2 regions of the Geobacillus sp. PLS 41 genome follow, and region 2 is predicted to be linked to the other one. Evidence: a T-box and tRNA genes for the amino acid it is inferred to sense, from the RefSeq annotation. Region 2 holds a T-box; the other holds one or more tRNA genes.
The links. The T-box of region 2 lies ahead of trpS (tryptophan--tRNA ligase). A T-box ahead of a tRNA ligase gene usually reads a tRNA of that ligase, here a tRNA-Trp.

Region 1 (15,742 bases), 1.5 Mb from region 2:
CTCCTCGTACGCCTTGCGGACGCGCGCTTCGTATTTGTAATCGCCATAGTCATAAAAGTCTTCGACAAGTCCGGCTTTGGCGAGGTCTTCTTGCAGCAGGCGCTTGCCGACCCACACCCAGGCGAGCAGCCGCTGGTATTTGTCAAACAGCGCGTCTCCGTCGGTCTCAAGCAAAATGTTCCCTTGATGCAAGCGGGAACATGTAAATCGGCTTGCTTCTTTCCCATACGGTTCGACTTGGATCGTGCTCTCCGGCGTATCAATGAACAAAAACCTCGTCGTGTATACATGGCCGTTGACGCGGAATTTCGCCGTATCGCCGTCGATGCACTCGACCAATTCAGCCGGGTAGGTGCGGCCAAGGCGCAACGTAGAACGATCTTCTTTCTTCCCCAGTGTATGGCCGTCCAGGTCGATTCGCTCTGGGGTGAGATGCCGCTTGCATCGTTCATTGCCGTTGTATGTTTGAATAAGCTGGACAAGCTCTTGTTTCGTTTTCGCCTGCTTCGCCAGCGCAGTCGGCTCATGGAGCAAATACACGCAGTCGCTGCCGCGGAAGTGCCCGCCCAACTCATCAAGCTCGCCAGGGTGGGCAAAAGCGGAAATCGGGAACATCAACAGGAAACAAAACAAGAATATGACCATTCGTTTCAAAAACGATCCCTCCACTCGAAAAACATTTCTTCCTCTTGAACAAAAACCGGATGTCCGCAATGGATGGGTTTCAGCACACGATCGCACATGTTATGCCGGTTTTTTCCGTTTTTCAGCGAAAAATCAAGCCAATATGGCCGTTATCGCGCTGTTAGGCGGTTTGCGTTCGTTCACGATAAAGTTTATCAAAAAAGTGGAACGATGAGGAAACATCTCGTCTGAGGGGGAGAGGATGACATGTCCAACTTGCTTTTCGATGATCAACCGTTGGTCATTTTGCCGCAACTCGCTTTGGCGATCGGGTTGAACGAAAGCATCGTTGTTCAGCAGCTGCATTATTGGCTCAAGAAAAGCGAAAACGTCCATGACGGCTATAAGTGGGTGTACAACACGTATGCAGACTGGCAGCGACAATTCCCGTTCTGGTCGGAAAGCACGATTCGCCGGATCATTCTTAAACTGGAAAAAATGGGGATCATCGTCGCGGCGAATTTCAACCGCTCCAAGATCGATAAAACGAAATGGTATCGGATCGACTATGACAAACTGGCCGAAATAACGAAAGAAATATCAGAAATGTCGGACGGACAACATGGGCAGGCGGCAGATGATGGCGTGATGACCGCGCACAATGGTGTTTCGATCGTTCAAGGTGCGGTTTCGTTCACTCAAAACGGGGTTTCGTTCGTTCACGATGAGGGTTTGACGACGCACGATGGGGATTCGATTGTGCAAGATGGCATCTCGGCCGTTCAAGGCGGCGCTTCTGTGGTTCAAGGGGGGATGTTGACGGCTCAAGATGGCATTTTGACGGTTCAAAATAGGGTTTTGCCCACTGAAGATGGGGGGTCGATGAGGCAAAGCAGCGTTTCGACGATTCAACAAGATCAGATTTCGGCCGTTTACGATGGCGTTTCGATCGGCCAAAATGAGCAGACGATGGGCGAAACAGTCCGTCCATTTGCGCAAAATGAACCATCCAGCTGGTCAAACTGGGCGGTCGAGGTGCTCAATTTGACAAGACCAATACCAGAGACGACAACAGAGATGACATCAGAGATCAAAAGAGAAGACGAAGAAGACGCGCGCGTGCGCACATACAAGGAGATCGTTCGCTTCTGTGAGGAAAACGGGTTTGGCGTGATCGGCGATTATTTGCGGGAAAAGATCAATGCATGGGTGGACGATGCGTCCGAGGAATTGGTGTTGGAAGCATTGAAAATCGCGGTGGAAAACGGCGCCAAACGGTGGGTGTACGTGGAAACGATTTTGCGCGACTGGACGGAAAAAGGGTATCGCACCGTGGACGAAGTGCGCGCCGCGCGGTTGGCGTTTCGAAAAGAGCGGATGAAGCAACGATCCGCCCCGCCTTCATCCGATGGCGGCAGAACGATGCGGAAACCGATCCGCACCGAGATCGTGCCGGATTGGCTGAAGATGGATTACAGCCAGCCGGAAGACGACGACTTTGACATCGAGCAGGCGCGCCGTGAGTTGGAGGAACGTCTGAAAAAATACAAAACCAACCCGGACGGATGAAGCCGAAGGGCGTAAGAGTCCGAGGAGTCTCATCTCATGACGGGACGTGAACCGAGCGATTTCTTGTGTGCCCCACGATTTGAGGTTCAGTCAGGTCGTTCACTGGTGCTGGCGCCCCTTCACGTTTAGATGGTGGGAGGCTTCTTTTGGGAATTTGTTCACAGGGGGATGGCTCATCGCCATCTCCCGAAACAAAAATAAAAAACCCTTGCACGGCAAGGGTTGGGCAAATGGAGCATACCGGGCTCGAACCGGTGACCTTCGCGCTGCCAGCACGACGCTCTCCCAACTGAGCTAATGCCCCAAAAAAGGATATGGATGATCTGTCCATGTCCCATTATATATATGGATGCGGACAATTGCAATCCTTTTTTGATCACCCGCTTTCAATATCAACGTGCACGACATCGTCAATGGAGCGGATGACGTAGTAAAGTTCGGCGGTCGAGCGCTTTTGGTCAATGACGGCTCTTAGTTTCAGCAAATGTTCATTCTCTTCAACGTCTTTAATGCGCATCGTTTTAATGTTGATGTCCTGTTGTTTTAAATGGTCGATGACCTTTGTAATGTTTTTGGCGTCCGCCACGGTGATTTGCAACAGCACCTCTTTTTCGCGCAGCTGCTTTGGTCCAAAAAAATTGATCAAAAACGGAATGAGTTCCACACTGACAATGAGAAGCGCGACGCCGAACGCCGATTCCCAATAGAAGCCTGCGCCGACCGCTACTCCAATCCCTGCCGCCCCCCAAATGATCGCGGCGGTTGTCAGCCCGGTGATGCTGTCGTTGCCGCGGCGCAAAATGACGCCTGCTCCTAAAAAACCGACCCCGGACACAATTTGCGCCGCCAGTCGAAGCGGGTCCATCGTAATATGGTCTTTGAGCGGAAAGACGTACGCCGATTCGATCGAAACGATTGTAAGCAAGCAGCTGGAAATGGAAATCACAAGACACGTTTTCAAACCGACCGGTTTTCGCTTCAATTCCCGTTCCAGCCCAATGATCAGCCCGAGAATGGCGGAAATCCCTAGTTTGAGGAACGGATCAAACATCATCGTTTCTCACCTCGTTCATGGTATAATGTAAGAAAACGTTCGTGAACCATTTTTGTCCGCCCTTCCGCATGAAAGTGGTAGATCAGGGCGCACACTCCTTTTCGTAGAAAGTGAGTTGGCAGAAACATGAAGCCGCCAAGCACAGCAAAGGCTTATGCCGCTCTATTCATCGGCGCGCTTGCCGTGTCAACATCGGCCATTTTCGTCAAATGGTCGCAGGCGCCGTCCGCGGTGATCGCCTTTTATCGGCTCTTTTTGGCCGTCGCCATCATGACGCCGTTGTTCCTCCGGCATCGAAGCGAACTCCGAGGCGTCTCCCGGCGCGATTGGCTGTTTTCGCTTTGTTCTGGGGTTTTGCTTGCCTTTCATTTTATCCTTTGGTTTGAATCGCTCGACTATACATCCGTCGCCAGTTCGGTCGTGCTTGTGACGCTGCAGCCGCTGTTTGCCTTCGCAGGCGGCGCGTTGTTTTTCCGCGAACGGTTGACCGTCGGCGCGGTCGGGAGCGCGGTGTTGGCCATGATCGGCAGCATCCTCATCAGCTGGGGAGACTTCCGCGTCAGCGGGGAAGCGCTGTACGGCGATGGATTGGCGCTGCTTGCGTGCGCGTTTGTCACGGCGTATTGGTTGTTCGGCCAAGAGGTGCGACAACGGTTGTCATTGATGACGTATACCTATATCGTCTATAGCATCAGCGCGGCGGTGTTGTGGCTGTACGCGATGCTGTTTCGCCTTTCGCTGACGGCGTATCAGCTGACGGATTGGCTTTGTTTTCTCGCCCTCGCCGTCATTCCAACGCTGCTCGGCCATTCGGTGATGAACTGGGCGGTCAAATGGGTCAGCGCCTCGACGGTGTCGATGGCGATTTTATTTGAACCGATCGGCGCTTCCGCCTTGGCCTACTGGCTGTTTGGCGAACCGATCCGTCCGTTTCAATGGATCGGCGGTATTTTTATTTTAACAGGAATCGCCCTGTATTTGTGGGAGAAAAACGAAAAAGGTCCGCTAACGGTGCAAGAACGCAGCGGACCCTAGCGTTCCAAAGATAAAGGAAGAGCGGCGGATCGGCAGGCGGAATTCATCGAAGCCGCGGGCGAATTGGGACAAATAAGCGAAATCGACTTGCGTGATATCGGGAAGCAGGTAAGCGGATTTCGTGGCTCCCCGCTTTCGTTTTCGATTGAGCGCGGCGATGATGCCCTCCTTTGTTTGAATGCCGATGCCATGCCCGTAAAAGAAGCCGTCGCCTAAGTAAATGGCATTTTCCCCTTGCCATTGCGGCGTCAACGGATCGAATTCCGGGTTTTTAAAATAGAGGCAATCTCCGGGGAGAAAGTGTTCATCTTTTTTTGTTTGAATGCCAAGATCCCGGTCGGTATGCCAGTCATACAGCAGCAAATCCGCAAACAGCCGGTTGAATGCCGCTGGATCGATTACGTCAAGCACGGCCTTGTAAAACACGATGACGATCGCGGTCGCGCATTCAAACGCGTATCGCTCGCTATGGACAAAAATGTCCTGAATCGCTTCGGAAGCCGTGACATCTGGGCGAAGACGGAAGCCGCCGCGCTCGTCCCGCGTCCAAAAATCGCTGTTGCAGCGCGAAAAACGGAAAATGGCAAACCGCGCCCGGCTTTTCGCCAACTCGCCCGCCGCCCGAACAATGCGGTCGCGCAAGGCGATTTCAAATCGAAGCTGGTGTTTATTTGCATACGTATACAACTTAGGCGAGGAAACAAGGGCATCTAAGATTCGTTGTTCGCTGGCCGGAAGCGAAAACGAACTAGAAACGTCAAAGTTGATTGGTGATAACACGCGAATCAAAGTGAAGAAGCCTCCTTGATGAAAGGATCGCAACAACGATATAGATGCAAAACGGAAAAGTTCTCCACGTCCTTGACGAAAAAAGTCGCTTGCCTATTTCGACCGCCCGAGGCAAACCGCCGTCTTCTTCGCTGCACCTTGGCGTGGCGGAAGACGGAACGACTACCTGCTTCACAGACCCAGGCGTGGGGCTGGAAGCGGCGTTGTTCGGTCGCCTGACAGTCCATCCAGTCGCTCTGCAAAAGCCGTCGATGTGAAGGCGTCCAATCGCATCTATATAGCGATGCCATAGAAGAAATGTATGCACTCGCGCCGGTGTTCATTCCCCTTTTTTAGGAAAAGAACGCTTTCCTGTGGGATGGAGAAGAGGGAACGGGGATGGATCAGCGCGTCCTAAAATTTTTTTAAAAAAGGTATTGCTTTTTTCGAGTTAAGGTGGTATATTAAAAAACGTCGCTGATCAAAGAGGTTGTTTGACAGCGATGCGAAGCAAAAAAGCAGTTGACATCCAAAAAGATGTTATGCTAACATAAAAGAGCTGTTTGAGAGAGACAAAACAGTCGAAAGCTTGTTCCTTGAAAACTGAACGAAACGAAGCGCAACGAAAAGCTGAGGCCCGCGGGTCGCCGCGATGGGCAAATGTTCTTCGCCTGCAGGGATTTACAATCCCGAAGGCGAAGGTTATTTGACCCCGAGCGGCGGCGGGCCGAAGCTGGACAATCCGAAAAGCCAATCAACTTTCTTTGGAGAGTTTGATCCTGGCTCAGGACGAACGCTGGCGGCGTGCCTAATACATGCAAGTCGAGCGGACCAAATCGGAGCTTGCTCTGGTTTGGTCAGCGGCGGACGGGTGAGTAACACGTGGGCAACCTGCCCGCAAGACCGGGATAACTCCGGGAAACCGGAGCTAATACCGGATAACACCGAAGACCGCATGGTCTTTGGTTGAAAGGCGGCCTTTGGCTGTCACTTGCGGATGGGCCCGCGGCGCATTAGCTAGTTGGTGAGGTAACGGCTCACCAAGGCGACGATGCGTAGCCGGCCTGAGAGGGTGACCGGCCACACTGGGACTGAGACACGGCCCAGACTCCTACGGGAGGCAGCAGTAGGGAATCTTCCGCAATGGGCGAAAGCCTGACGGAGCGACGCCGCGTGAGCGAAGAAGGCCTTCGGGTCGTAAAGCTCTGTTGTGAGGGACGAAGGAGCGCCGTTCGAAGAGGGCGGCGCGGTGACGGTACCTCACGAGGAAGCCCCGGCTAACTACGTGCCAGCAGCCGCGGTAATACGTAGGGGGCGAGCGTTGTCCGGAATTATTGGGCGTAAAGCGCGCGCAGGCGGTCCCTTAAGTCTGATGTGAAAGCCCACGGCTCAACCGTGGAGGGTCATTGGAAACTGGGGGACTTGAGTGCAGGAGAGGAGAGCGGAATTCCACGTGTAGCGGTGAAATGCGTAGAGATGTGGAGGAACACCAGTGGCGAAGGCGGCTCTCTGGCCTGCAACTGACGCTGAGGCGCGAAAGCGTGGGGAGCAAACAGGATTAGATACCCTGGTAGTCCACGCCGTAAACGATGAGTGCTAAGTGTTAGAGGGGTCACACCCTTTAGTGCTGCAGCTAACGCGATAAGCACTCCGCCTGGGGAGTACGGCCGCAAGGCTGAAACTCAAAGGAATTGACGGGGGCCCGCACAAGCGGTGGAGCATGTGGTTTAATTCGAAGCAACGCGAAGAACCTTACCAGGTCTTGACATCCCCTGACAACCCAAGAGATTGGGCGTTCCCCCTTCGGGGGGACAGGGTGACAGGTGGTGCATGGTTGTCGTCAGCTCGTGTCGTGAGATGTTGGGTTAAGTCCCGCAACGAGCGCAACCCTCGCCTCTAGTTGCCAGCACGAAGGTGGGCACTCTAGAGGGACTGCCGGCGACAAGTCGGAGGAAGGTGGGGATGACGTCAAATCATCATGCCCCTTATGACCTGGGCTACACACGTGCTACAATGGGCGGTACAAAGGGCTGCGAACCCGCGAGGGGGAGCGAATCCCAAAAAGCCGCTCTCAGTTCGGATTGCAGGCTGCAACTCGCCTGCATGAAGCCGGAATCGCTAGTAATCGCGGATCAGCATGCCGCGGTGAATACGTTCCCGGGCCTTGTACACACCGCCCGTCACACCACGAGAGCTTGCAACACCCGAAGTCGGTGAGGCAACCCGCAAGGGAGCCAGCCGCCGAAGGTGGGGCAAGTGATTGGGGTGAAGTCGTAACAAGGTAGCCGTACCGGAAGGTGCGGCTGGATCACCTCCTTTCTAAGGAGAAAAGCGGAAGCGCCGTAATTTCGCCTAAAGGCAGCCCGCGTCCTGCGGGCAACGGCGAAATATCGCCATCCTGGCGATCTCGAAGCCAAATGTTCTTCACCCGTTGGGGTGCTTGCACCCCGAGGGGGAAGGTTATTTGGCAGAAGAGAGCCAGGCGCTGGAGCTAGACATCAGTCGTTATTCAAAGCAAAACGCGCTTCTGTTTCGTTCAGTTTTGAAGGAATGAAAAATTCCTTCAGTTGCTTTGCGTCTGCGTCTACAAGTGAATTCAGAGAAGCTGGATTCCTCGACGCAAAGCTGCAAGGAAGCTGTTTCAACGTAGTTGCTTTGCATCTGTGCCTGCGTCTGCTAGCAGGTTCAGGGAAGCAAGATTCCTCGGCACAAGACTGCAGAGAAGTGAATTCAAGAAGCAGTCTCGTTTGCGTCTGCGTCTACAAGCGGATTCGGAGAAGCCGAATTCCTCGACGCAAACCAGCGAAGAAGCGAATTCAAAGGAGCTACTTCGTTCCTTGAAAACTAGATAACCGATAAAGCAAAGGAAGAAGCCGAGAGCGCAATAGGTTAAGCTGGAAAGGGCGCACGGTGGATGCCTTGGCACTAGGAGCCGATGAAGGACGGGGCAAACGCCGAAACGCTTCGGGGAGCTGTAAGCAAGCGTTGATCCGGAGATGTCCGAATGGGGGAACCCACTGTCCGTAATGGGGCAGTATCCATGCCTGAATCCATAGGGCATGGAGGGCACACCCGGGGAACTGAAACATCTTAGTACCCGGAGGAGAAGAAAGCAACCGCGATTCCCTGAGTAGCGGCGAGCGAAACGGGAACAGCCCAAACCAAGAGGCATGTCCTCTTGGGGTTGTAGGACCGCTCACGATGGGAGTGAGAAAGGGACGGGGTAGACGAACCGGTCTGGAACGGCCGGCCAGAGAAGGTGAGAGCCCTGTAGTCGAAACTTCGTTCCCTCCCGAGCGGATCCTGAGTACGGCGGGACACGAGGAATCCCGTCGGAAGCAGGGAGGACCATCTCCCAAGGCTAAATACTCCCTAGTGACCGATAGTGCACCAGTACCGTGAGGGAAAGGTGAAAAGCACCCCGGGAGGGGAGTGAAAGAGAACCTGAAACCGTGTGCCTACAAGTAGTCAGAGCCCGTTGATGGGTGATGGCGTGCCTTTTGTAGAATGAACCGGCGAGTGACGATGGCGTGCGAGGTTAAGCCGAAGAGGCGGAGCCGCAGCGAAAGCGAGTCTGAACAGGGCGTGTGAGTACGTCGTCGTCGACCCGAAACCAGGTGATCTACCCATGTCCAGGGTGAAGGCCGGGTAACACCGGCTGGAGGCCCGAACCCACGCACGTTGAAAAGTGCGGGGATGAGGTGTGGGTAGGGGTGAAATGCCAATCGAACTTGGAGATAGCTGGTTCTCCCCGAAATAGCTTTAGGGCTAGCCTCGGGTTTGAGAGTCTTGGAGGTAGAGCACTGATTGGGCTAGGGGCCCAAAACGGGTTACCGAACCCAGTCAAACTCCGAATGCCAACGACTTATGCCCGGGAGTCAGACTGCGAGTGATAAGATCCGTGGTCGAGAGGGGAACAGCCCAGACCGCCAGCTAAGGCCCCGAAGTGCACGTTCAGTGGAAAAGGATGTGGAGTTGCCGAGACAACCAGGATGTTGGCTTAGAAGCAGCCACCATTTAAAGAGTGCGTAATAGCTCACTGGTCGAGTGACTCTGCGCCGAAAATGTACCGGGGCTAAACGTGCCGCCGAAGCTGCGGGATGACCGTTGGTCATCGGTAGGGGAGCGTTCTAAGGGCAGAGAAGCCAGACCGGAAGGACTGGTGGAGCGCTTAGAAGTGAGAATGCCGGTATGAGTAGCGAAAACAGAGGTGAGAATCCTCTGCGCCGAAAGCCTAAGGGTTCCTGAGGAAGGTTCGTCCGCTCAGGGTTAGTCGGGACCTAAGCCGAGGCCGAAAGGCGTAGGTGATGGACAACAGGTTGAGATTCCTGTACCACCTTCTTCCCGTTTGAGCGATGGGGGGACGCAGGAGGATAGGGCGAGCAGGCGGCTGGAAGAGCCTGTCCAAGCCGTGAGGCTGATCCGCAGGCAAATCCGCGGATCATAAGGCTAAGCGGTGACGGCGACGGAGTAATCCGGAAGTCCCCGATTTCACACTGCCAAGAAAAGCCTCTAGCGAGGGAAGAGGTGCCCGTACCGCAAACCGACACAGGTAGGCGAGGAGAGAATCCTAAGGCGCGCGGGAGAACTCTCGTTAAGGAACTCGGCAAAATGACCCCGTAACTTCGGGAGAAGGGGTGCTCTTTGGGGTGAAGAGCCCTGAAGAGCCGCAGTGAAAAGGCCCAAGCGACTGTTTATCAAAAACACAGGTCTCTGCGAAGCCGAAAGGCGACGTATAGGGGCTGACACCTGCCCGGTGCTGGAAGGTTAAGGGGAGCGCTTAGCGGAAGCGAAGGTGCGAACCGAAGCCCCAGTAAACGGCGGCCGTAACTATAACGGTCCTAAGGTAGCGAAATTCCTTGTCGGGTAAGTTCCGACCCGCACGAAAGGTGTAACGACTTGGGCGCTGTCTCAACGAGAGACCCGGTGAAATTATACTACCTGTGAAGATGCAGGTTACCCGCGACAGGACGGAAAGACCCCGTGGAGCTTTACTGCAGCCTGATATGGAATTTTGGTATCGCTTGTACAGGATAGGTGGGAGCCTGGGAAGCCGGAGCGCCAGCTTCGGTGGAGGCGACGGTGGGATACCACCCTGGCGGTATTGAAATTCTAACCCGCACCCCTTAGCGGGGTGGGAGACAGTGTCAGGTGGGCAGTTTGACTGGGGCGGTCGCCTCCCAAAAGGTAACGGAGGCGCCCAAAGGTTCCCTCAGAATGGTTGGAAATCATTCGGAGAGTGCAAAGGCACAAGGGAGCTTGACTGCGAGACGGACAGGTCGAGCAGGGACGAAAGTCGGGCTTAGTGATCCGGTGGTTCCGCATGGAAGGGCCATCGCTCAACGGATAAAAGCTACCCCGGGGATAACAGGCTGATCTCCCCCAAGAGTCCACATCGACGGGGAGGTTTGGCACCTCGATGTCGGCTCATCGCATCCTGGGGCTGTAGTCGGTCCCAAGGGTTGGGCTGTTCGCCCATTAAAGCGGTACGCGAGCTGGGTTCAGAACGTCGTGAGACAGTTCGGTCCCTATCCGTCGCGGGCGGAGGAAATTTGAGAGGAGCTGTCCTTAGTACGAGAGGACCGGGATGGACGCACCGCTGGTGTACCAGTTGTCCCGCCAGGGGCACCGCTGGGTAGCTATGTGCGGACGGGATAAGCGCTGAAAGCATCTAAGCGTGAAGCCCCCCTCAAGATGAGATTTCCCACCGCGCAAAGCGGGTAAGATCCCTCGAAGATGACGAGGTCGATAGGTCCGAGGTGGAAGCGTGGCGACACGTGGAGCTGACGGATACTAATCGATCGAGGGCTTAACCTAGCAAGAAAAGTGGAGGCCGCCCGCTTATCGGCGAGGTGCGCTGGAGGGCCTGCGAGGAGGCTCGAACCAAGCGAAGCTTGGTTCTGCGTGGGTGGTGCCACAGGAGCGTATGCAATGTGTCGCCGCCGCAGCAGGACCGAAGCGTCGCGAGCCGATGGCGGCCGGAACTAGACAGCGAAAAGCGCAGGCGAGCGGCTTCTTCCAACGGTTATCTAGTTTTGAAGGAATGAAAAAACTCTTGACAGCTCAGCGCGAATCATTATAATAGTAAATGTCTAAAGAGATGTCATTTCGCAGCAGCTCAGTGACGAGCATTTGCATCATCGGATGAACTGCGAGTTGCCTCGACGCATCCAGCTTCTTTGAATCGGCTGGCAGAGGAAGAGGCAGGACATCTTGTTGGGAGAATTGACCGTCGTTATGATTCCGCAGTAGCTCAGTGGTAGAGCAATCGGCTGTTAACCGATTGGTCGCAGGTTCGAATCCTGCCTGCGGAGCCATCGTGGAGAGCTGTCCGAGTGGTCGAAGGAGCACGATTGGAAATCGTGTAGGCGTGAATAGCGCCTCAAGGGTTCGAATCCCTTGCTCTCCGCCATGATCCATCAGCATGGCCCGTTGGTCAAGTGGTTAAGACACCGCCCTTTCACGGCGGTAACACGGGTTCGAATCCCGTACGGGTCACTTCTTTGTGGAGGATTAGCTCAGCTGGGAGAGCACTTGCCTTACAAGCAAGGGGTCGGCGGTTCGATCCCGTCATCCTCCACCATCTTAATATAAAAGCTGACTTGCTTTCTCATTCATCGCGAGTTGTCCCGACGCATCCAGCATCTTTGAATCAGCTTGTAGAGGAAGAGGCAACGGACAACAACACCAAAAGCATTGTGAACATCAACTTACTTTCTTATCATCGCGGGGTGGAGCAGTCCGGTAGCTCGTCGGGCTCATAACCCGAAGGTCGCAGGTTCAAATCCTGCCCCCGCAACCAAAATTGGTCCCGTAGTGTAGTGGTTAACATGCCTGCCTGTCACGCAGGAGATCGCGGGTTCGAGTCCCGTCGGGACCGCCATTGTTCCAAAAACAAGAAAAATATGGTATGGCTCGGTAGCTCATTCGGCAGAGACGAGCATCCGCTTCATCGAATTCGCTTCGAGTTGCCTCGACGCATCGAGCGTCTTTGAATCAGCTGGTAGAGGAAGAGGCACAGAGCAATTCAACGAGCGAGTTAAAAAAATAATATATGGCTCGGTAGCTCAGTCGGTAGAGCAAAGGACTGAAAATCCTTGTGTCGGCGGTTCGATTCCGTCCCGAGCCACCATGAAACAACTAGAATAGGTTTGCATGCCGACTTAGCTGAATTGGTAGAGACGAGCATCTGCTTCATCGAATTCGCTTCGAGTTGCCTCGACGCATTCCGCTTCTTCGAATCAGTTGGTAGAGGAAGAGGCACAGAGCTCAACAATGAGCCACCTTCTTCATTCATCTTATGCCGACTTAGCTCAATTGGTAGAGCAACTGAATCGTAATCAGTAGGTTGCGGGTTCAAGTCCTGCAGTCGGCACCATTCCTTGGAGGGGTAGCGAAGTGGCTAAACGCGGCGGACTGTAAATCCGCTCCCTTTGGGTTCGGCGGTTCGAATCCGTCCCCCTCCACCATTTTAACAAAGGGGCATAGTTTAATGGTAGAACAGAGGTCTCCAAAACCTCCGGTGTGGGTTCGATTCCTACTGCCCCTGCCATTCCTATCATGATCATGGCGACTATGGCGAAGTGGTTAACGCACCAGATTGTGGCTCTGGCATGCGTGGGTTCGATTCCCACTAGTCGCCCTTCACTTACAACGTTGGGGTATAGCCAAGCGGTAAGGCAACGGACTTTGACTCCGTGATGCGTTGGTTCGAATCCAGCTACCCCAGCCACGGATGCGGAAGTAGTTCAGCGGTAGAACACCACCTTGCCAAGGTGGGGGTCGCGGGTTCGAGTCCCGTCTTCCGCTCTTGATCAAGGCGGCATAGCCAAGTGGTAAGGCAGAGGTCTGCAAAACCTTTATCCCCGGTTCGAATCCGGGTGCCGCCTCCATATCTAATGATAATGAATAAAAAAAGTGTTGACAGTTGAAAGATAATTTGGTAAAATGTTGATTGTCGCGCCGATGTGGCGGAATTGGCAGACGCGCACGACTCAAAATCGTGTGGGGTAGCCCCCCGTGTGGGTTCGACTCCCACCATCGGCATCCTTGGAATTCGATAGCCCACGATCTAAAATCGTGAAACCCTTGATACGACCGCATTTGCGGTCGTTTTTCATTTTCTGGGAGTTCCGAAAAAATTTTGCATGAACTTTGCATTTCTACCATCTAGATCATCCATGATTTCGTCAATCATCATGTTTTTTTAGTACCCATGAGTCAGTCAAGACTTTGTGGAGAACATTTTTTCGGTTCACTACGGGCGTTGTCAATCACTAGTTAGCGAACCATTTTCAGGAATTAATATCGTAAGCGCTTTCGGACTCTCATCCCTTATCTTGAGGCGATGATACGATATTCCATTTTTTTACACCCAACCACCATCCCGGAGCGCCGACAACGCTTGATGGATCGGCGTCCCGGATGACCGCTGCAGACACGGTAGATTCTGACGCACCACATCTGCCCATAACCGTCCGGCCTTCCGTTTGGCCTGTTCGATCCGCTTGGACTTTGTTGAGGCCGAGACGGCCGACTGGGGCTCTTGCTCCTCCCACCGTCCCTTTCTCCACCCGATCCCGTCGATTCGGGCTGCCATCGCCCTCAGAAACGCCCGAAGCCCTTGGTCTTTCCAGCTGCGGCGGGATTTCACCCGATGCGCAAACCGGCTCATCACGCTCTCGGCGTGGCCCATCGGACGCATGCCGGTCGTCTCCACCCCTTGCTCCGACAGCCACTCCCGATAGTCCCGGATGCATCCCGGCATCGACTCGATCCGGCGGATCATGGCAGCCATCTGCTTCTCTTTCGCTTCGTCCTCCAACGTGCCGACCGCGCTGTTCAGCTCCACGAGAAGCCCCTCTTCGTCTTGTTTCGCCAGCTTCTTCCGCACCTCCCGCCAACGCGAATGGCCGGACAGACACTGACGCAACTCCCGCGCCACATGAAATCGATCCAGCTGAAAGCACGCCCGCTTCCCAAAATACTCCCGGCAGGCCGTGATCCACGACGCCGCGTCGCCGTTGATGATCAAAAGGTCCCGGCACGGATCATAGGCATATTCGTTCATCAGCCACTCTTCAAACCGTTCCCACACGTCTCCCTCCCCTTCATGGAGGTAGTGGCGCCGGTTCACGAGCTCAAGCTGCGAACCGTTTCGTTTCCATCCCTCGTGAATCGCCAGGATTTTCTCTTCTTTCGCCCGTTTCCCTTTCCCCTGGCGGGAAATGAACAGCCCATCCGCCTCCACAAACAGCACTCGGCCGTGCCGTTTGGAAACAGGGTGGTGCAGCGAGACAGAGGCCTCCAGCACCAGTTGGCGAATCGCCTCGTGGCTCATGACCGCATACCCCACGATCGACTCGAGTGTGCGAGCCGCTTTGCGGTAGGAAGAGCACTCTACGGCCAACTCGACCGCCGTTTCCTCGAGGCAAGGGCTGATCGACTGCGCTCCATCAAAGCCCAGTTCGGCATCCAGCAAGAAGGTATACGCCCCCGCCTGCCGATCATAGTAGTAGTTCCGTCGAAACGTCACTTCTCCAAACAGCGTTTGGATCGTGGTCGGCCGTTTATCTTTCAGCTGATACCGCCGCTTGTCCCGCGCTTCCGCCAGTTGTTGATCAATCTCCTCCAAAAGGGCCGCCAACAAGACAGCGAACACCTTTTGAAGAGTTCTTACTAATTGCTCCTCCAGCTCTTTTAATAAAGGCCATTCTGTGGTAAGATGTTTCATGGACTCTCTCCCTCCTGTTTTATGGATGTTGGTCATCACCATCATAGCAGGGAGAGAGTCCTTTTTTCACGACATTTGCTTTTTCTACCGCGCTTCGCTTGGTGGCCCCGACGAGCGTCGCGAACAAAAGTTCGCAACCCTCGTCGGGGATCATTTCGGAATGTCACCCACAAATATTTTACTCACACAGTACCCATGATGGATTTGACAAACTGGAGCTTTTCATAAAAGAGTGAAACGATTTTTTCGTAAATGCGACTAATGTAACAAAGGAGCATTCCCGTTAGGAGCTTTTCCGGGGACTTGATCAAAAAAAGCCCTCTTGGTATGATGCAGGGGTGTCAACCACATCACTCACCATACCAAGGAGGACTTCAGATGAATTGTACACAAAACTATAAAATTGATCAAGTAACCGAACAAACGCTTGTCGTGGGTATTGATATCGCGAAACGAACCCACTACGCCTGCTTCGTGGATGACCGGGGGCGCGTGCTTCGCAAATCGTTCCCGATCTTCCAGTCGAAAGAGGGGTTTCAACAGCTGTATAAAGCGATTCAGGGGGCGATGCAAGCGTTCGGGAAGTCAGAGGTGATCGTCGCCGTGGAGCCGACCGGGCACTACTGGTTGAACCTGGCCTACTTCCTCGAGGAGCACGGGATCCCGTTGGTCATGGTCAACCCGGCGCATGTGTGCCGGTCGAAAGAACTTGATGACAACCTGCCGACGAAACACGACGCCAAAGACGCCCTGGTCATTGCCAGACTGGCAAAAGACGGACGATTCCTCGTTCCCCGGCTGCTGCACGAGATTGAAGCCGATTTGCGCGTGGGGAGCACGCTCAAAGAGAAGCTCCGCAAGGAACAGACGGCGGTGAAAAACGCGATCGTCCGCTGGACGGATCGGTATTTTCCAGAGTTTTGGACCGTGTTTCGTGACTTGGGGAAAACGGCGCTTTC
Region 2 (15,742 bases):
CTTGACTATGAACAGGAACATCCATTCGTGTACCGGCGGATGGTGAGGGAAATCGCGACTGCCTATGGCTTGAAAGAAGAGGAGGTGCCCGAGGCTGTTCCGTCCCTCTTTCTCAGTCCTCATGACGTTCCGGTGACGATTTGGCAGCTGGCCGGAGTGAGCCCGTATCCATCCGCCTTGCATAGCCGTAAATATGAACAATGGATGAAAACGACAAACAACCGGGTGCGCGTCGTTTACGAGCTGCCGGAGAAACGGCGCCAACTGGCTCGACAAATCGGGCAATTTTTCTGCCAATACAATGAACTCCCGTAAACGACAAGGGCAGACGCATCGACCGGTGCGTCTGCTATTTTTTCAATAAGTCGACGAGCGAGGTGATCTTTTTCACGAGCGGTTTTAATTGTTGCAATGAGTCGGCTAGCGTATTGACGTTTTCAAACAGCTTCATGAAATCGATATTCGGCAGTAAAGGCGGTTCTGCCCCGCTCCCTTGATCTTCGCGCTCGCCGGTTGCGCGAGAAGGAAAAGATCCGAACATTAGGCGGGAAAAACGGTCTTGCCGTTCGCGATGTTGTTCTTGTGCTTCGCCGTTGGCCATGGGCGATCCTCCCTTTCATGCGATGGTTGCTCGTATTTGTATTGTATGGCAGAAGGGAAAAAGCGGTTTGGACAAATGCCTTAGGGGTACGGAAAGCGCTGGTTCAACTTTCGTTTTCTATTGCGCATCCACGCTCTTTCGGCTAAAATTAGTACCAAGTAATAATAATTGGTGATGTAGACTGATTGTACATTCAAGTTTGGTTGTCAGCGTGAGCGTTTTTTTGCCATTTTGGGAAAGAAAGAGGAGATGAATGATATGGGAGCAGGAATTATCGGGGTCGGCCGCTATGTGCCGGAAAAAGTGTTGACCAACTTTGATTTGGAAAAAATGATGGATACATCGGATGAATGGATCCGGACGCGCACCGGGATCGAGGAGCGCCGCATCGCTCCGGATGACATCGATACGTCCCATATGGCGTATTTTGCCGCAGAAAGGGCGCTTCAAGACGCTGGCATGGAGGCGAAGGATATTGATCTCATTTTAGTTGCCACCGTCACTCCGGACCGTCCGTTTCCGTCGGTCGCTTGCATGCTGCAAGAGCGGCTTGGCGCCGTCAACGCCGCTGCGCTTGATATCAGCGCTGCCTGTGCGGGGTTTATGTACGGGATGGTCACGGCCGCCCAATTTATTGACACAGGCGCCTACAAGTATATATTAGTAGTGGGGGCAGACAAACTATCGAAAATCATCGATTGGACCGACCGCAACACGGCGGTGCTGTTCGGCGACGGCGCCGGAGCGGTCGTCATGGGTCCGGTGTCGCCCGGGCGCGGGATTTTATCTTTCGAGTTGGGAGCTGACGGAACAGGAGGAAAACATTTATACAAAGACGAATATATCGTCATGAACGGCCGTGAAGTATTCAAGTTCGCCGTCCGGCAAATGGGAGAATCAAGCGTGCGTGTGCTTGAAAAAGCCGGGCTCACGAAAGACGATGTCGACTTTCTCATTCCGCATCAAGCGAACATTCGCATCGTCGAAGCGGCCAGACAGCGGCTCGAGCTGCCAGAAGAGAAAATATCGACAACCATCCGTCGATATGGCAACACGTCGGCCGCATCCATTCCGATTTCGCTTGTAGAAGAGTTGGAAGCGGGCAAAATCCATGACGATGATCTCATCATTATGGTCGGATTCGGCGGCGGGCTGACGTGGGGCGCGATCGCTTTGCGCTGGGGCCGTTAACGGCACGTATATTATCGAAATAAAAGGAGAGACGGAAACGATGGAAAAAAGACGAGTCGTCGTGACAGGCATAGGCGCCGTCACCCCGCTTGGGAATGACGCAGAAACGACGTGGAAAAACATTATCGCCGGCCAGTCCGGCATCGACATTGTCACCCGCGTCAATCCGGACGACTTTCCGGCGAAAGTGGCGGCGGAAGTGAAAGACTTCGATCCGTCGCTGTTTATCGACCGCCGCGAGGCGCGGAAGATGGACCGATTTACCCAATTCGCCGTCGCTGCGGCGCTCATGGCGGTCAAAGATGCCAATCTCGACATTAATGAAAGCAACGCTGAACGGGTCGGTGTTTGGATTGGTTCTGGCATCGGCGGCATGGAGACGTTTGAACAGCAGTTTGAGATTTTCCAGCAGCGCGGTTATCGCCGAGTGAGCCCGTTTTTCGTGCCAATGATGATCCCGGATATGGCCGCTGGGCAAGTATCGATCATCCTCGGAGCGAAAGGGATCAATTCGTGCACGGTGACCGCTTGCGCGACCGGGGCGAACTCGATCGGTGATGCGTTTAAAGTCATTCAGCGCGGCGACGCCGATGTCATGATCACCGGCGGGACGGAAGCGCCGATTACGAAAATGTCGTTCGCCGGTTTTTGCGCCAATACGGCTCTTTCAACCAATCCAGATCCAAAAACGGCGAGCCGCCCATTTGACAAAAAACGCGACGGTTTCGTCATGGGTGAGGGAGCAGGCATCGTTGTTCTTGAGGAATTGGAGCACGCGTTGCGCCGCGGCGCGAAGATTTACGCAGAAATTGTCGGTTACGGTGCGACCGCCGATGCGTACCATATCACCGCGCCGGCTCCGGGCGGCGAAGGCGGCGTGCGGGCGATGCGCCAAGCGCTTCATGACGCTGGCCTGGAGCCGGAGGAGATCGATTACATCAACGCCCACGGCACGAGCACCGAGTACAATGATAAGTATGAGACGGCGGCGATCAAAGAAGTATTCGGCGATCATGCCTATAAGCTCGCCGTCAGCTCGACGAAGTCGATGACTGGGCATTTGCTCGGGGCGACCGGCGCGGTGGAAGCGATTTTCTCCGTGCTGGCGATCCGCGACGGCATCATTCCGCCGACGATCAACTACGAAACACCGGATCCGGAATGCGACCTCGACTATGTGCCGAATGAAGCGCGCAAGCAAGACGTGCGTGCGGTCTTAAGCAACTCATTTGGATTTGGCGGCCATAATGCGACATTGATTTTTAAAAAATATGTGTAATGGATGAAAAGGAGAGCCTTGGTTGAGCAGAGCTGAAAACGCGTGACTAACGGCGGGTTCGGTTCAGCGTCAGGCTCTCTTTTTTGTTTTGTTTCACCGTCTTTTCGCTGCCGACATAACGTAAGAGAAAAGGAGGGAAAAGCGATGGGATTGCTTCCGACCGATCGATGGCTTGAAGAGGATGAAGGCGATCCGCTCCGGTTGTGCGCACGGTTGGCGCCGCTTTTTGGCAAGATGCCGGCGCGTGAGATTTACAGCTATTTACGGCTGTATGGCATGTACCGAAGCACTCGGCAGGCCGAGCGGCTTTTGCCGGAGATGAAAGAGCGCCGTCTTTGGGAACGTCTTGGCCGTTTGTATGAACGGCAACGGGGGATATGGAAGGGACCGGACGTTCCGGTATTTTTGCTGCCGGCCGATGACGAAAACCGGAAGCTTGTGCGCGAATTCCAAGGAAAAGGCGGGGTGGCGTTTGCTGATAAATTGTTTTTCTTCTTGCTGCCGGATCATGGCGACGAGGAGATCGCCGCGTTGGTGGCGCATGAATACAACCATGTATGCCGTCTCAAGCAGTTGCCGAACGAAGGCGAAGATGCGACGTTGCTGGATGCAGTCGTTATGGAAGGATTGGCGGAGCATGCCGTCGCCGAGACAGTCGGCGTCAAGCAGTGTGCGGGATGGACGAAGTATTACACCGATCGGGAGATGGAACGGTTTTGGCGGCGTTATATTGTCCCGAACCAACATTTGCCCGTTTCGCATCCGCATACTTCCCGCATTTTGTACGGGCTTGGATGGCATCCGAAAATGGGGGGCTATGCCGTTGGGTATGCCATCATCCGTCGTTGCCTAGAAAGAGGCTATTCGCTCGCCCAATTGATGAAGATGGAAGCGAAAGACATCGCGGAGTTGGCGGGCTTTTCAGGCAAACAGCAAGGAGCGTCTTAGCTCGAAACCGCATGGCGACCGCCGCTGTCCGGTTATCACAAGAATCTTAGGGGCATCGGGCGCAAACAGGCATGTTGTCCATGGCGCCGACATATATGTAGAACAAGGACGTGGACAAGAAGGAAGGGAAAGCCCGGTGGTCCGCCTGTTTTTTTATTTGGTCGGTTTCGGTTTTTCAGTCGTCGGCGGCATGATGGTGATCGCCTATTTGAACATCATCACTCCAGAGCGTGGTTTTAGTGAATACTTATCTTATATTTCGACAAGGGTGGAATGTTATTTATTCCCTATTGGCCTTCTTTTGATGTGGGGGAGCTTGACGTTTCCAAGCCGCAGCCCCTAGAGGGGAAAAGAGGACGAAATGGAATAAAATTCTCCCCCTCTGCCTATACTGATGGACAAACACGTCTGGAAGTGAGGGGTCTCGCATGCTTTATCTGCACGACATTTGGGTCAACTGGTTTGAAGGAGAAGAGAACGGATACAACGTCTGCCATTTCCATGAATGGCGCAAGGACGATCAAATCGAGCTGCTCGACCAAGTGCCGCTGTTAAAAGTATCCCCGGCCCTGTTTCATTACATTGAAAACAGCTTGTCCGATCTTCCAAAACCGCTGCTAGACGATGTGCATCAGAAGGCGTATGTCCGCAAAAACCATGAACGCATTCAGCTGGACTATTGTTTCGTTGTCACGGACGGCGCCGGCGTTTTGGCTGTCGATACAATCGGTTATCAAATCCCGATTCGCAAAAGCCGTCTCATTCCGCGTCAGGAACAACTCGTCTACGAAATGGCGGCCGAAGCGGAGGAACGGGACTATCCGCTGCCGAGGTATGAAAAAGAATACCACATTTTATCGCCGGCTCCGGAACTGATGTGCGGACTCACGCGCAAAGAGCGGCAGTTGAAACAGCTGTTGTTTATGGCGCTTGACCAGCTTTATTCGACAAAAAATGCTGCCCAGATGCGCTATTGGTATACGGAATGGGCGCCGGAAAAATACGCCGCTATTCAAAAAATGTCTTTTGATGAAGCGTGGGAACAATTGTATAACGAGACGAAATACGGGTGGTCCGAACGGCATGAGCAGCTGTGCGAAAACTTGATCAAAGGGCAGCCATTTTTCGAAAAACTGTGGGAAATGGAGCAAGAACCAAAAGTCAATTAAAAAACGGGCCAAGGCGATAGGCGCCTGCCCGTTTTTGTATGGCTTCGCTGGATGCGGCTATTTACCGCCGCCGCCCGAGCCCCATGGCTTGCTCCATTTTGCGCACCATTTCCGATGCAACCCGATTTGCTTTTTCCGCCCCTTCATCCAACACGCGGTCAAGCTCCTCGCTTTCCATCCAATGGTGATACCGCTCTTGAATCGGTCGAAGCGTTTCGATGACGACTTGAGCGAGGTCTGCTTTGAAGACGCCGTATCCTTTTCCTTCGTATTGCCGCTCCAACTCCTCGATCGATTGACCGGATAGCGTCGAATAAATATTGAGCAAGTTCGAAATGCCTGGCTTCGCTTCTTTGTCGTAGCGAATCGTTCCTTCCGAGTCGGTGACCGCGCTTTTGATCTTCTTCTCGATCGTTTTCGCATCGTCAAGCAGTGTGATGTACGCTTTCGGGTTGGGGTCGGATTTGCTCATTTTTTTCGTCGGGTCGACAAGCGACATGATGCGGGCGCCGACTTTCGGAATGCGCGCCTCAGGGATCGTGAACAGCTCGCCATACCGTTTGTTGAAGCGCTCGGCCAGATCCCGCGTCAATTCGATATGCTGCTTTTGATCATCGCCGACCGGGACGATGTCGGTGTTATAAAGCAAAATGTCAGCGGCCATCAGCGGCGGGTACGTGAGCAGTCCGGCGCTGACCGCCTCTTTGCCGGCCGATTTTTCTTTAAATTGCGTCATCCGCTCAAGTTCGCCGATATAAACGATGCACTGCAGCATCCAAGCGGCTTGAGCGTGCGCCGGCACTTCTGACTGGATGAACAACGTCGCTTGCGTCGGGTCGATGCCGACTGCTAAATACAAAGCGGCGAGGCGGCGGATGTTTTGCCGCAGTTCGTGTGGGTCTTGCCAAACGGTAATGGCGTGTTGGTCAACGATGCAAAAATAGCAGTTGTATTCATGCTGCAGCTCGACAAACTGCCGCAGCGCCCCGATGTAGTTGCCAAGGGTGATGACGCCGCTTGGCTGAATGCCGGAAAAAATGGTTTTCATCGATCTTCACTCCCTCAAGCAAAAAATAAAAAAGGCCCTGCCAGCCCTCTGATAGGGACGGTAGGACCGCGGTGCCACCCTACTTATTGCGCCGACAAGCGCAATCGCTCAGCCCATGCTTAGCGCATGGCCCCCTGTAACGCGGGGAAACGTCCTCGCCTACTGCGTCGCCGGTTCGGCGGGAAGCTCGAAAGCCCATTCCATATGGCTAGCCGCTTGTTCGCACCGTCCACAAGCTCTCTGAAGGCATCGCCAATATGTACTCTTCTTTCTCATCGCTCGGTTGATCCTAGATTTGCCTTATATTATACGGAAAACATTCAGCTGTTGCAACCTTATTGCACGGCATATCCGGCGGCAATCATCGCCAGAAACAGAAGCAGACCAGAAAAGAGAAGCGGATACGTGATGGCGAAACGCCGCGGACCGAGCAGCTCATCCGATTCATGTTCTGCTGCCGCTTCCTCAAGATACCGCTCCACCTTCGTTCGATTCCTGCGCAATCGGCGAAACCCGTATGCGAATCCGCTGAAAAACCCGCGTTCATAAACAAACAAAAGCCCGCCAAGCGACAGAGGCAAAAGGGAGAGCAAAAACGAAACGTTAATAAAGGCCACCGTACTCCATGCTCCTTGCCCTATTACGATGAGTGCGCTTGCCGCCAGCATCGCGGCGACGAGCCATCCAGTCCGCACAGCCGTTTGTTTCATATCGTCTGTTCCCGCCTTTCCCTTCTCACTGCTTATTTTATCATAAATCATGTGGGCGGGAAGATTGTCAAAATTATTAACAAAATTATATTGAAAAATATAGAAGAAACCTGGAAGTTCAGGAGAGATTTGCTTCGAAGCTGAAAGGAAGGGCAAAAAAATTATATTGTAAGCGTTTTCTTTTTTCTGTAAGCAGAAATTTTTTGTTTACAATTGTGGCAAAAGTCGTTACAATGCAGGTGTAAATGCAATCCGATCCTCATCCCGTTTGTAAGTAGTTTGAAATTTTTTTATTTAAGAAAATAAAAAAATCCTTTTCAAATATACTAACACAGGATATAATAAGCGATGTAAGTACAATCTTCTGAAATCAAATGGTTCAGAAGATTTGTAATACGCTACATAAATTTTAAGGGGGGTTTTTTAGTGAAGAAGCGATTCTCTTTCTTCCTCGTCCTGCTTCTCGCGCTGTCGACGTTTTTAGCGGCGTGCGGCGGAGGCAAGGACAACAACAACGCTCAAGGCGGCCAGGGCGGCGAAAAGCCGGCGGAGAAGAAGGAGCAGGTGCTGAACTTGCTTGAAAGCCAAGAGATCCCGTCGCTTGATTCGGCGCTCGCCACCGACCAAGTATCGTTTATCGTGTTGAACAACGTCATGGAAGGTCTGTACCGTTTAGGCAAAGACAACAAGCCGGTGCCAGGGATCGCGGAAAGCTATGAAGTGAGCCAAGACGGCAAAACGTATACATTCAAGCTTCGCAAAGATGCGAAATGGTCCAACGGCGATCCGGTGACGGCGCACGATTTCGAATTCGCCTGGAAGCGCGTGCTTGATCCGAAGACGAAATCGGAATATGCGTACATCATGTACGACATTAAAAACGCGGAAGAAGCCAACACAGGCAAGGTGCCGCTTGACCAAGTCGGCGTCAAAGCCCTTGATGACTACACCCTTAAAGTCGAGCTGAAAAACCCAGTTCCGTATTTCGTCGGCTTGACAGCGTTTGGCACGTTTATGCCGCAAAACGAAAAATTTGTCAAAGCTCAAGGCGACAAATATGGATTGGAAGCGAATACAACATTGTACAACGGCCCGTTCGTGTTGAGCGAGTGGAAGCACGAACAAGGTTGGGTATATACGAAAAACCCGAACTACTGGGACAAAGACAACGTCAAGCTGGAAAAAGTCAATGTGAAAGTCGTGAAAGACACGGCGACAGCCGTCAACTTGTATGAAACAAAACAAGCGGACCGCGTCGGCTTGACGGCGGAGTTCGTGGATAAGTACAAAAACGACAAAAACTTCCATACGAAATTGGATCCGTCGCTCTATTGGCTGCGCATGAACACGAAAAAAGAACCGTTGAACAACGTCAACGCCCGCAAAGCGATTGCGATGGCCATCGACACGCAAGCGATGGTCGATACGCTCTTGAACAACGGTTCGATTCCGGCGAAGTTCACCGTTCCGAAAGACTTCGTCACCGGTCCGGATGGCAAAGACTTCCGCGATGTGAATGGCGATTTGGTCAATTACAATCCGGATGAAGCGAAAAAATTGTGGGAGCAAGCGAAAAAAGAGCTGGGCAAAGACAAATTTACGCTTGAACTGCTGAACTATGACACCGACAGCGCGAAGAAAATCGGCGAGTATGTGAAAGCGCAGCTTGAACAAAACTTGCCGGGCTTGACGATCAACATTAAGCAACAACCGTTTGCACAAAAACTGAAGCTCGAAAGCAACATGCAATATGATTTGTCGTTCTCCGGCTGGGGTCCGGACTATCAAGACCCAATGACGTTCCTGCAGCTTTGGACGTCGACAAGCCCGCACAACGAAACAGGCTGGTCGAATCCTGAGTACGACAAGCTGATCAAAGACGCGCAAACGACGCTTGCCAACGATCAGCAAGCTCGTTGGGATGCGATGCTGAAAGCAGAAAAAATCGTCTTTGAAGGAATGCCGATCGCTCCGCTGTACCAACGCGGCGCTGCGTATTTGCAACGTGAATACGTCAAAGATTTCGTCACGCACACGTTTGGCGCCGACTACAGCTTGAAATGGGCGTATGTCGAGTAATCCGTTGTTCTCTTGAAAATGCGGAGGAGAGTATATGCCTAGGCATATACTCTCCTTTTGCCTGCCAAGGCGAAAAATGTCGAAAAACAACGAAGATTGTAGAAAAGCAGAGGAGGTGCGGTCATGGCGCGGTATACGCTTCAGCGGTTCGTTTATATGATCATCACGTTGTTTATCATTGCGACGTTGACGTTCTTTTTAATGAAGCTGCTGCCTGGTTCGCCGCTGCAAAACCAAGAGAAATTAACGCCGGAACAGAAGGCGCTTATTTTAAAAGAGTACGGATTGGATAAGCCCGTGCCTGTTCAATACATTCAATATTTAGGGAATTTGTTGAAAGGAGACTTGGGGGTATCGTTCCAATATGACAACCGCCCAGTGACAGAGCTCATCAGCGATCGAATCGGCCCGTCGGCCCAGCTCGGGTTTCAGGCGATTGTTTTTGGGACGATCGTTGGGTTGATTCTCGGAATTGTCGCGGCGATTCGACATAATCATTGGGAAGATTACACAGCTACGGTCATTGCGGTGTTGGGCGCCTCGATCCCGTCGTTTGTGTTAGGGGGGTTTTTGCAATATTTTATCGCTGTGAAACTGCAATGGCTTCCGGTCGCCTTTTGGGAAGGCTTCAAATATACGATTCTCCCGACCTTGGCGCTGTCTGTCGGAGTCATCGCCAGCATCGCCCGCTTTATGCGCACGGAAATGCTTGAAGTGTTAAGCTCTGACTACATTTTGACGGCTCGGGCGAAAGGGATCAGCCAGGCGGGGGTTATCATCAAGCACGCCATCCGCAACTCGCTTATCCCCGTCATTACCATTTTAGGACCGATGACCGTCAATTTAATGACGGGAACGCTTGTCATTGAGAAACTGTTTGCTGTCCCTGGTCTTGGAGAGCAGTTTGTCCGTTCGATTGAACTGAACGATTACCCTGTTATTATGGGAACGACGTTGTTTTATTCCGCCTTGTTGATTTTGGCAGTCTTTATCGTTGATGTGTTGTACGGGGTTGTCGACCCACGCATCCGGTTAGCGGGAGGGAAAAAATGATGGCGAAACAACAATACGAACAACTTTCACCGGAATGGTTTCAGCCCGCCCCGCCGAACGTCGGTGAGCAGGAAAAAATCAATCGTCCGAGCTTGACGTTTTGGCAGGATGCTTGGCTTCGCCTTCGGGAAAACAAGGCAGCGATCGTGGGGCTCGTGATGATTATCATTTTGACGCTCATGGCGATCATCGCCCCGATGGCGAGCGACCGGACGTATAAAGATCAAAACTTGCGGCATGCGAAACTTCCGCCGAAAATCCCGGTGCTCGAGCATGTTCATTGGCTTCCGTTTGACGGCCGGGATGCGAACGGCGTTGATGTATATAAACAGCGCGGCGTGAAAGAGTACTATTGGTTTGGCACGGATGACTTAGGACGCGACTTGTGGGTGAGAACGTGGTATGGCACGCGCATCTCACTTTACATTGGTTTGCTCGCGGCGTTGATCGACTTATTGATCGGGATTGCGTACGGCGGCATTTCCGGCTACTATGGCGGCCGCGTCGACAATGTGATGCAGCGGATCATCGAAATTTTAAACGGCATTCCGTATTTAATTATGGTCATTTTGTTCATTTTGATTTTTGAGCCTGGAATCATTTCCATCACGTTGGCGATGGTCATTACCGGTTGGACGACGATGGCGCGGATCGTGCGCGGACAAGTGTTGAAATTAAAGAACATGGAATACGTGTTGGCGGCAAGGACGCTCGGAGCGCCGACATCACGGCTCATTTTCAAACATTTGATCCCGAACGTCATCGGCCCGATCATTATTACGACGATGTTCACGATTCCATCGGCCATCTTCACTGAGGCGTTTTTGAGCTTTATCGGCCTTGGCATCCGTCCGCCGGAAGCGTCGCTTGGCTCGCTTGTCAATGATGGATACAAATCGATCCAAACATATCCGCATTTGATGATTATTCCGGCCGTTGTCATCAGCTTGCTCATTTTAAGCTTCAACTTGGTGGCAGACGGAATCCGCGATGCGCTTGACCCGAAAATGCGCAAATAACCGACGGAAGGGGTGAAACCGATGGAGAAAATTTTGCAGGTGAACGATTTGCATATTTCCTTTGACATCCACGCCGGTGAAGTGCAGGCGGTTCGCGGCGTCACGTTCGACTTGTATAAGGGAGAAACGCTGGCAATCGTCGGCGAGTCAGGGTCTGGGAAATCAGTGACTTCAAAAGCGTTGATGCGCCTGTTGCCGACACCGCCGAGCCGGATTAAGCAAGGGGAAATTTTATTTGAAGGCAAAGACTTGACCAAGCTGTCGGAGAAAGAGATGCAATCGATCCGCGGTGCGGAAATTTCAATGATTTTCCAAGATCCGATGACGTCGCTCAATCCGACGATGACGATTGGGAAACAAATTATGGAAGCGATTTTAAAGCATCAAAAGCTGTCGAAAGATGAAGCGCGCAAACGGGCGATTGAACTATTGCAGCTGGTCGGCATTAAAAACGCCGAGCTGCGCATGAAGCAATACCCGCACCAATTTTCCGGCGGGATGCGCCAGCGTGTTGTCATCGCCATCGCCTTGGCGTGCAATCCGAAAATTTTGATCGCCGATGAACCGACGACAGCGCTTGATGTGACGATTCAGGCGCAAATTTTGGAGTTGATGAAAGACATTCAGAAAAAGCTCGGCATGTCGATTATTTTCATCACCCATGATTTAGGGGTCGTCGCCAACATGGCCGACCGAGTGGCCGTGATGTATGCCGGGAAAATCGTGGAGATCGGCACGGTGGATGAAATTTTTTACAATCCGAAACATCCGTACACGTGGGGATTGCTGGCCTCGATGCCGAGCCTTGATCATAAAGATACGGAGCTGTATTCGATTCCGGGTTCGCCGCCGGATTTGTTAAATCCGCCAAAAGGCGATGCGTTTGCGCCGCGCAATCCGTATGCGCTCAAAATTGACTATGAGCTCGAGCCGCCGATGTTCCAAGTGTCTGATACGCACTATGCGGCGACATGGCTGTTGCATGAAATGGCGCCGAAAGTGGAACCGCCGGCTATCGTGCGTGAACGGATGAAACGGTTTGCTGACATCGTCGCCCGGAAAGGAGGAAAACCGCGTGGCTAGACAAAAGCTGCTTGAGGTCAAAAATTTGAAACAGTATTTCCCAGCTGGACGCGGTCAGGTGGTGAAAGCAGTCGACGGCGTCACCTTTGACATTTATAAAGGTGAAACGTTCGGCCTTGTCGGCGAGTCGGGCTGCGGCAAGTCGACAACGGGGCGGACGATCATCCGGCTGTACGAAGCGACGGAAGGAGAAGTGCTGTTTAACGGCGTCAATGTGCACGGCAAAAAATCAAAAAAAGAGCTGAAAGAGTTAAATCGGAAAATGCAGATGATTTTCCAAGATCCGTATGCGTCGCTCAATCCGCGGATGACGGTCGCCGACATTATCGCTGAGGGCATTGACATCCATGGGCTGGCGAAAACGAAAGAAGAACGGATGCAACGCGTGTATGAATTGCTTGAGACGGTTGGCTTGAACCGCGAGCATGCGAGCCGCTATCCGCATGAGTTTTCCGGCGGTCAGCGCCAGCGGATCGGCATCGCCCGGGCGCTTGCCGTCGAGCCGGAATTCATCATCGCCGATGAGCCGATTTCGGCGCTTGACGTTTCCATTCAGGCGCAAGTCGTGAACTTATTGAAGCGCCTGCAGCGTGAAAAAGGGTTGACGTACTTGTTTATTGCCCATGACTTGTCGATGGTCAAATACATCAGCGACCGGATCGGCGTCATGTATTTCGGGAAAATGGTCGAGCTCGCTGAATCGGAAGAGCTGTACCGCAATCCGATCCATCCGTATACAAAGGCATTGCTCTCCGCTATTCCGCTTCCAGATCCGGAAACGGAGCGGACGCGCAAGCGGATCATGTACGACCCGGCGCAACATGGCTACAAAGACGGAGAGGAACTCGAATTCCGCGAAATTACGCCTGGCCATTTTGTGCTTTGTTCAGAGGAAGAATATAAGCGGTATCGGGCGATGTATGCCTAGCCGAATCGAAAAAAGCGCCGCTCTTTCACCGCCGCATGGTGCGAACGGCGAAAGAGGCGGCACCCACCTATGCGCCTGTTTTGGCGCGTTATTTTTTCCCCCGACGACTTTCCATCCTTGTTGGATGCGGCGGGAGGCCTCAACATGCTTTCCACTTTTGTTTCGGCCGAACATCCGCTCTCCGATCGTGTTGCTGATGTTCCCCATCAATGCGGTGAGGACGACGATCAATGCCGAAGCAATGGCAAAGTCGATGAAATAGCCGGCCATCGGTTCTTCCTCCCTTTTCCTTTTCTACTTTGATTGTAGAGGATTTGCCTTCACTTTGGAAGAGGAAAGAAAGAAAATTGCATTTATCATCGAAAAACTATATCTTTCTTGGCCGATGTATTGTATAATATATCATGTTAAAGTCATTTCAATTTGCAAACGATTGGCAAAGCGGCTGATCGCCAGACTGGCGTCCAGGCCGTGTCGCTATGCTGTCAGACGTCAAACCGGCATAGCGGTGCACGTCTGTCGTCTGACGGACGAGGGAAGCAAGGGATTCCTTGTGAAAAAGGAGTGATCAAAATGGTCAAACTATACACATCACCGAGCTGCACATCGTGCCGGAAGGCGAAGGCGTGGCTCGAGAAGCACAATATTCCTTATATCGAGCGCAATATTTTCTCTGAGCCGCTCACGGTCGAGGAGATTAAAGAGATTTTGCGGATGACGGAAACGGGGACGGATGAGATCATTTCCACCCGTTCGAAAGTATTCCAGAAGCTGAATATTAACTTGGAAGCTTTGCCGTTGCAAGATTTGTACGAGCTGATTCAGAAAAACCCAGGCATTTTGCGCCGGCCGATCATCATTGATGAAAAGCGGCTTCAAGTCGGCTACAACGAAGATGAAATCCGCCGCTTTCTGCCGCGCAAAGTGCGGGCGTATCAGCTTCGTGAAGCGCAGCGGCTGGTGAACGGGTAATAAAAAAACTTCTACATGGTCTGCCATGTAGAAGTTTTTTATCATTTGCTTTATGCGGCGCGCGACCGGCGGTGGGCCGCCAAGCCGAGCAAAACGGCAAGAACGGCCGCCGCCATTGGAAACAGCGCCTCCCCATTCGGGGGGTAAAACGGGCGCAACCGCTCTTCGGCAGCGATCATCTTTCCAGCGGTGTACGCCAAGAGGGCGCCGCCGGCATAAATGAGAATCGGGAACCGTTCCATGGCATAAAGGATGATTTTGCTGCCTAAAATGATGATAGGAACGGAACAGAGAAAACCGAACACAACAAGTCCGATATGGCCTTGAGCCGCTCCAGCGATGGCGATGACGTTGTCAAGACCCATGGCGACATCGGCGGCGACGATCGTCTGGATGGCTTTCCAAAGCGACGGTTCGGCTTTGATCATAGTCGGTTTTTCGTCTTTTTGCCCGATCAGTTTCAAGGCGATCCAAAAGAGGACGACGCCTCCAGCGAGCTGCAAGAACGGAATCGTCAACAGCCAAACGACGGCCACCGTCAAGACAATGCGAACAGCGATCGCCAGCGCGGTGCCGACAATGATGGCCACATTCCGCTTTTGTTCCGGCAAGTTGCGGCTTGCTAGCGCAATGACAACCGCATTGTCCCCGCCAAGAATGACATCAATGCCGATAATCAGCAAGATGGAAACGATGTATTCATCCACCATAGGCGTCCCTCATTCCGTCCGTGTTCATCATCATTATAGTAGGGCATGGCCGGTTTCATAACCAATTTTTAAAAATGCGTTTTTTTATTTCCCTTCTTTCGCTTTTTATCATAAAATAAAAGTACAAGATCATAAGTTTTGATTTAAATAGTTTCAGGGGCACAATCCCTTCCTTTTTTATTTCTCTGTTTTAGAAGGGAGAGTTGAGAAATGGAAATCGAACGCATCAATGAACATACGGTGAAGTTCTACATTTCCTATGTTGATATAGAGGAGCGCGGCTTTGACCGCGAGGAAATTTGGTACAATCGGGAACGAAGCGAAGAATTATTTTGGGAAATGATGGATGAAGTTCACGGGGAAAGCGATTTTTCGCTCGATGGCCCGCTTTGGATCCAAGTGCAGGCGCTCGAAAAAGGGCTTGAAGTCGTCGTGACGAAAGCGCAGTTGTCCAAAGACGGAAGCAAGCTCGAGCTGCCGCTTCCAGAAGAGAAATGGCGCGAGTTTTCGCTGTCAGCTGGTGAAAAGGTGGAATCGCTGTTCGGCCACCATTTCCACTTTGGTCAAAACGGGGACGCCGAGGAGAGAGAAGAGCAAGATGTCCTTCAATTCATCCTTTCGTTCAAGGATATCGAGGATGTCATTTCCTTGGCCCATCGCGCTGACTTCTCTCGGTTGTCGAATCGCCTGTTCCAATTTGAAGGCCGCTATTACTTGTTCGTGGAGTTTGACGAGCGCTACACCGAGCAGGAAGTGGACAATATGCTCAGCCTTCTGTTGGAATACGGAAGCGATTCCCAGCTGACGATTTATCGACTTGAAGAATACGGGACTGAAATTATGGGCGACAATGCACTCGAAACGATCAAAACGTATTTTCCAGCCTTATAATGTTTCCATTCCGCCGATTTCGCCGCCAGAAATCGGCGTTTTCTACGTTAGCGGAAGAAAA

Region 1: it encodes a tRNA-Trp, which carries the amino acid that the T-box ahead of trpS (tryptophan--tRNA ligase) is inferred to sense. The anticodon was not compared.

The regions. Positions count from the first base shown of each region.
Region 1 covers NZ_CM151395.1:1,164,908-1,180,649, forward strand. Annotated here, with positions in the region: gene ACVX3G_RS05775 (thermonuclease family protein) at 1-654, opposite strand, end outside; gene ACVX3G_RS05780 (DnaD domain protein) at 892-2,193, shown strand; tRNA gene ACVX3G_RS05785 (tRNA-Ala) at 2,425-2,497, opposite strand; gene ACVX3G_RS05790 (MgtC/SapB family protein) at 2,570-3,247, opposite strand; gene ACVX3G_RS05795 (DMT family transporter) at 3,374-4,282, shown strand; gene ACVX3G_RS05800 (protein-glutamine gamma-glutamyltransferase) at 4,253-5,071, opposite strand; gene ACVX3G_RS05805 (hypothetical protein) at 5,161-5,328, shown strand; rRNA gene ACVX3G_RS05810 (16S ribosomal RNA) at 5,812-7,369, shown strand; rRNA gene ACVX3G_RS05815 (23S ribosomal RNA) at 7,938-10,867, shown strand; tRNA gene ACVX3G_RS05820 (tRNA-Asn) at 11,293-11,367, shown strand; tRNA gene ACVX3G_RS05825 (tRNA-Ser) at 11,372-11,462, shown strand; tRNA gene ACVX3G_RS05830 (tRNA-Glu) at 11,477-11,548, shown strand; tRNA gene ACVX3G_RS05835 (tRNA-Val) at 11,558-11,633, shown strand; tRNA gene ACVX3G_RS05840 (tRNA-Met) at 11,776-11,852, shown strand; tRNA gene ACVX3G_RS05845 (tRNA-Asp) at 11,858-11,933, shown strand; tRNA gene ACVX3G_RS05850 (tRNA-Phe) at 12,107-12,182, shown strand; tRNA gene ACVX3G_RS05855 (tRNA-Thr) at 12,353-12,428, shown strand; tRNA gene ACVX3G_RS05860 (tRNA-Tyr) at 12,435-12,519, shown strand; tRNA gene ACVX3G_RS05865 (tRNA-Trp) at 12,529-12,602, shown strand; tRNA gene ACVX3G_RS05870 (tRNA-His) at 12,620-12,692, shown strand; tRNA gene ACVX3G_RS05875 (tRNA-Gln) at 12,708-12,782, shown strand; tRNA gene ACVX3G_RS05880 (tRNA-Gly) at 12,788-12,859, shown strand; tRNA gene ACVX3G_RS05885 (tRNA-Cys) at 12,869-12,942, shown strand; tRNA gene ACVX3G_RS05890 (tRNA-Leu) at 13,012-13,096, shown strand; gene ACVX3G_RS05895 (ISLre2 family transposase) at 13,419-14,783, opposite strand; gene ACVX3G_RS05900 (IS110 family RNA-guided transposase) at 15,162-15,742, shown strand, end outside.
Region 2 covers NZ_CM151395.1:3,227,118-3,242,859, reverse strand. Annotated here, with positions in the region: gene ACVX3G_RS16250 (alpha/beta fold hydrolase) at 1-315, shown strand, start outside; gene ACVX3G_RS16245 (hypothetical protein) at 350-601, opposite strand; gene ACVX3G_RS16240 (beta-ketoacyl-ACP synthase III) at 860-1,792, shown strand; gene fabF (beta-ketoacyl-ACP synthase II) at 1,833-3,071, shown strand; gene ACVX3G_RS16230 (DUF2268 domain-containing putative Zn-dependent protease) at 3,216-4,019, shown strand; gene ACVX3G_RS16225 (YuzI family membrane protein) at 4,156-4,362, shown strand; gene ACVX3G_RS16220 (YjbA family protein) at 4,448-5,188, shown strand; gene trpS (tryptophan--tRNA ligase) at 5,250-6,236, opposite strand; T-box leader at 6,287-6,521, opposite strand; gene ACVX3G_RS16210 (DUF3899 domain-containing protein) at 6,572-6,946, opposite strand; gene ACVX3G_RS16205 (peptide ABC transporter substrate-binding protein) at 7,373-9,025, shown strand; gene opp3b (oligopeptide ABC transporter permease) at 9,149-10,078, shown strand; gene opp3C (oligopeptide ABC transporter permease) at 10,075-11,097, shown strand; gene ACVX3G_RS16190 (ABC transporter ATP-binding protein) at 11,119-12,180, shown strand; gene ACVX3G_RS16185 (ABC transporter ATP-binding protein) at 12,173-13,108, shown strand; gene ACVX3G_RS16180 (hypothetical protein) at 13,178-13,411, shown strand; gene spxA (transcriptional regulator SpxA) at 13,682-14,080, shown strand; gene ACVX3G_RS16170 (TerC family protein) at 14,131-14,790, opposite strand; gene mecA (adaptor protein MecA) at 15,001-15,681, shown strand.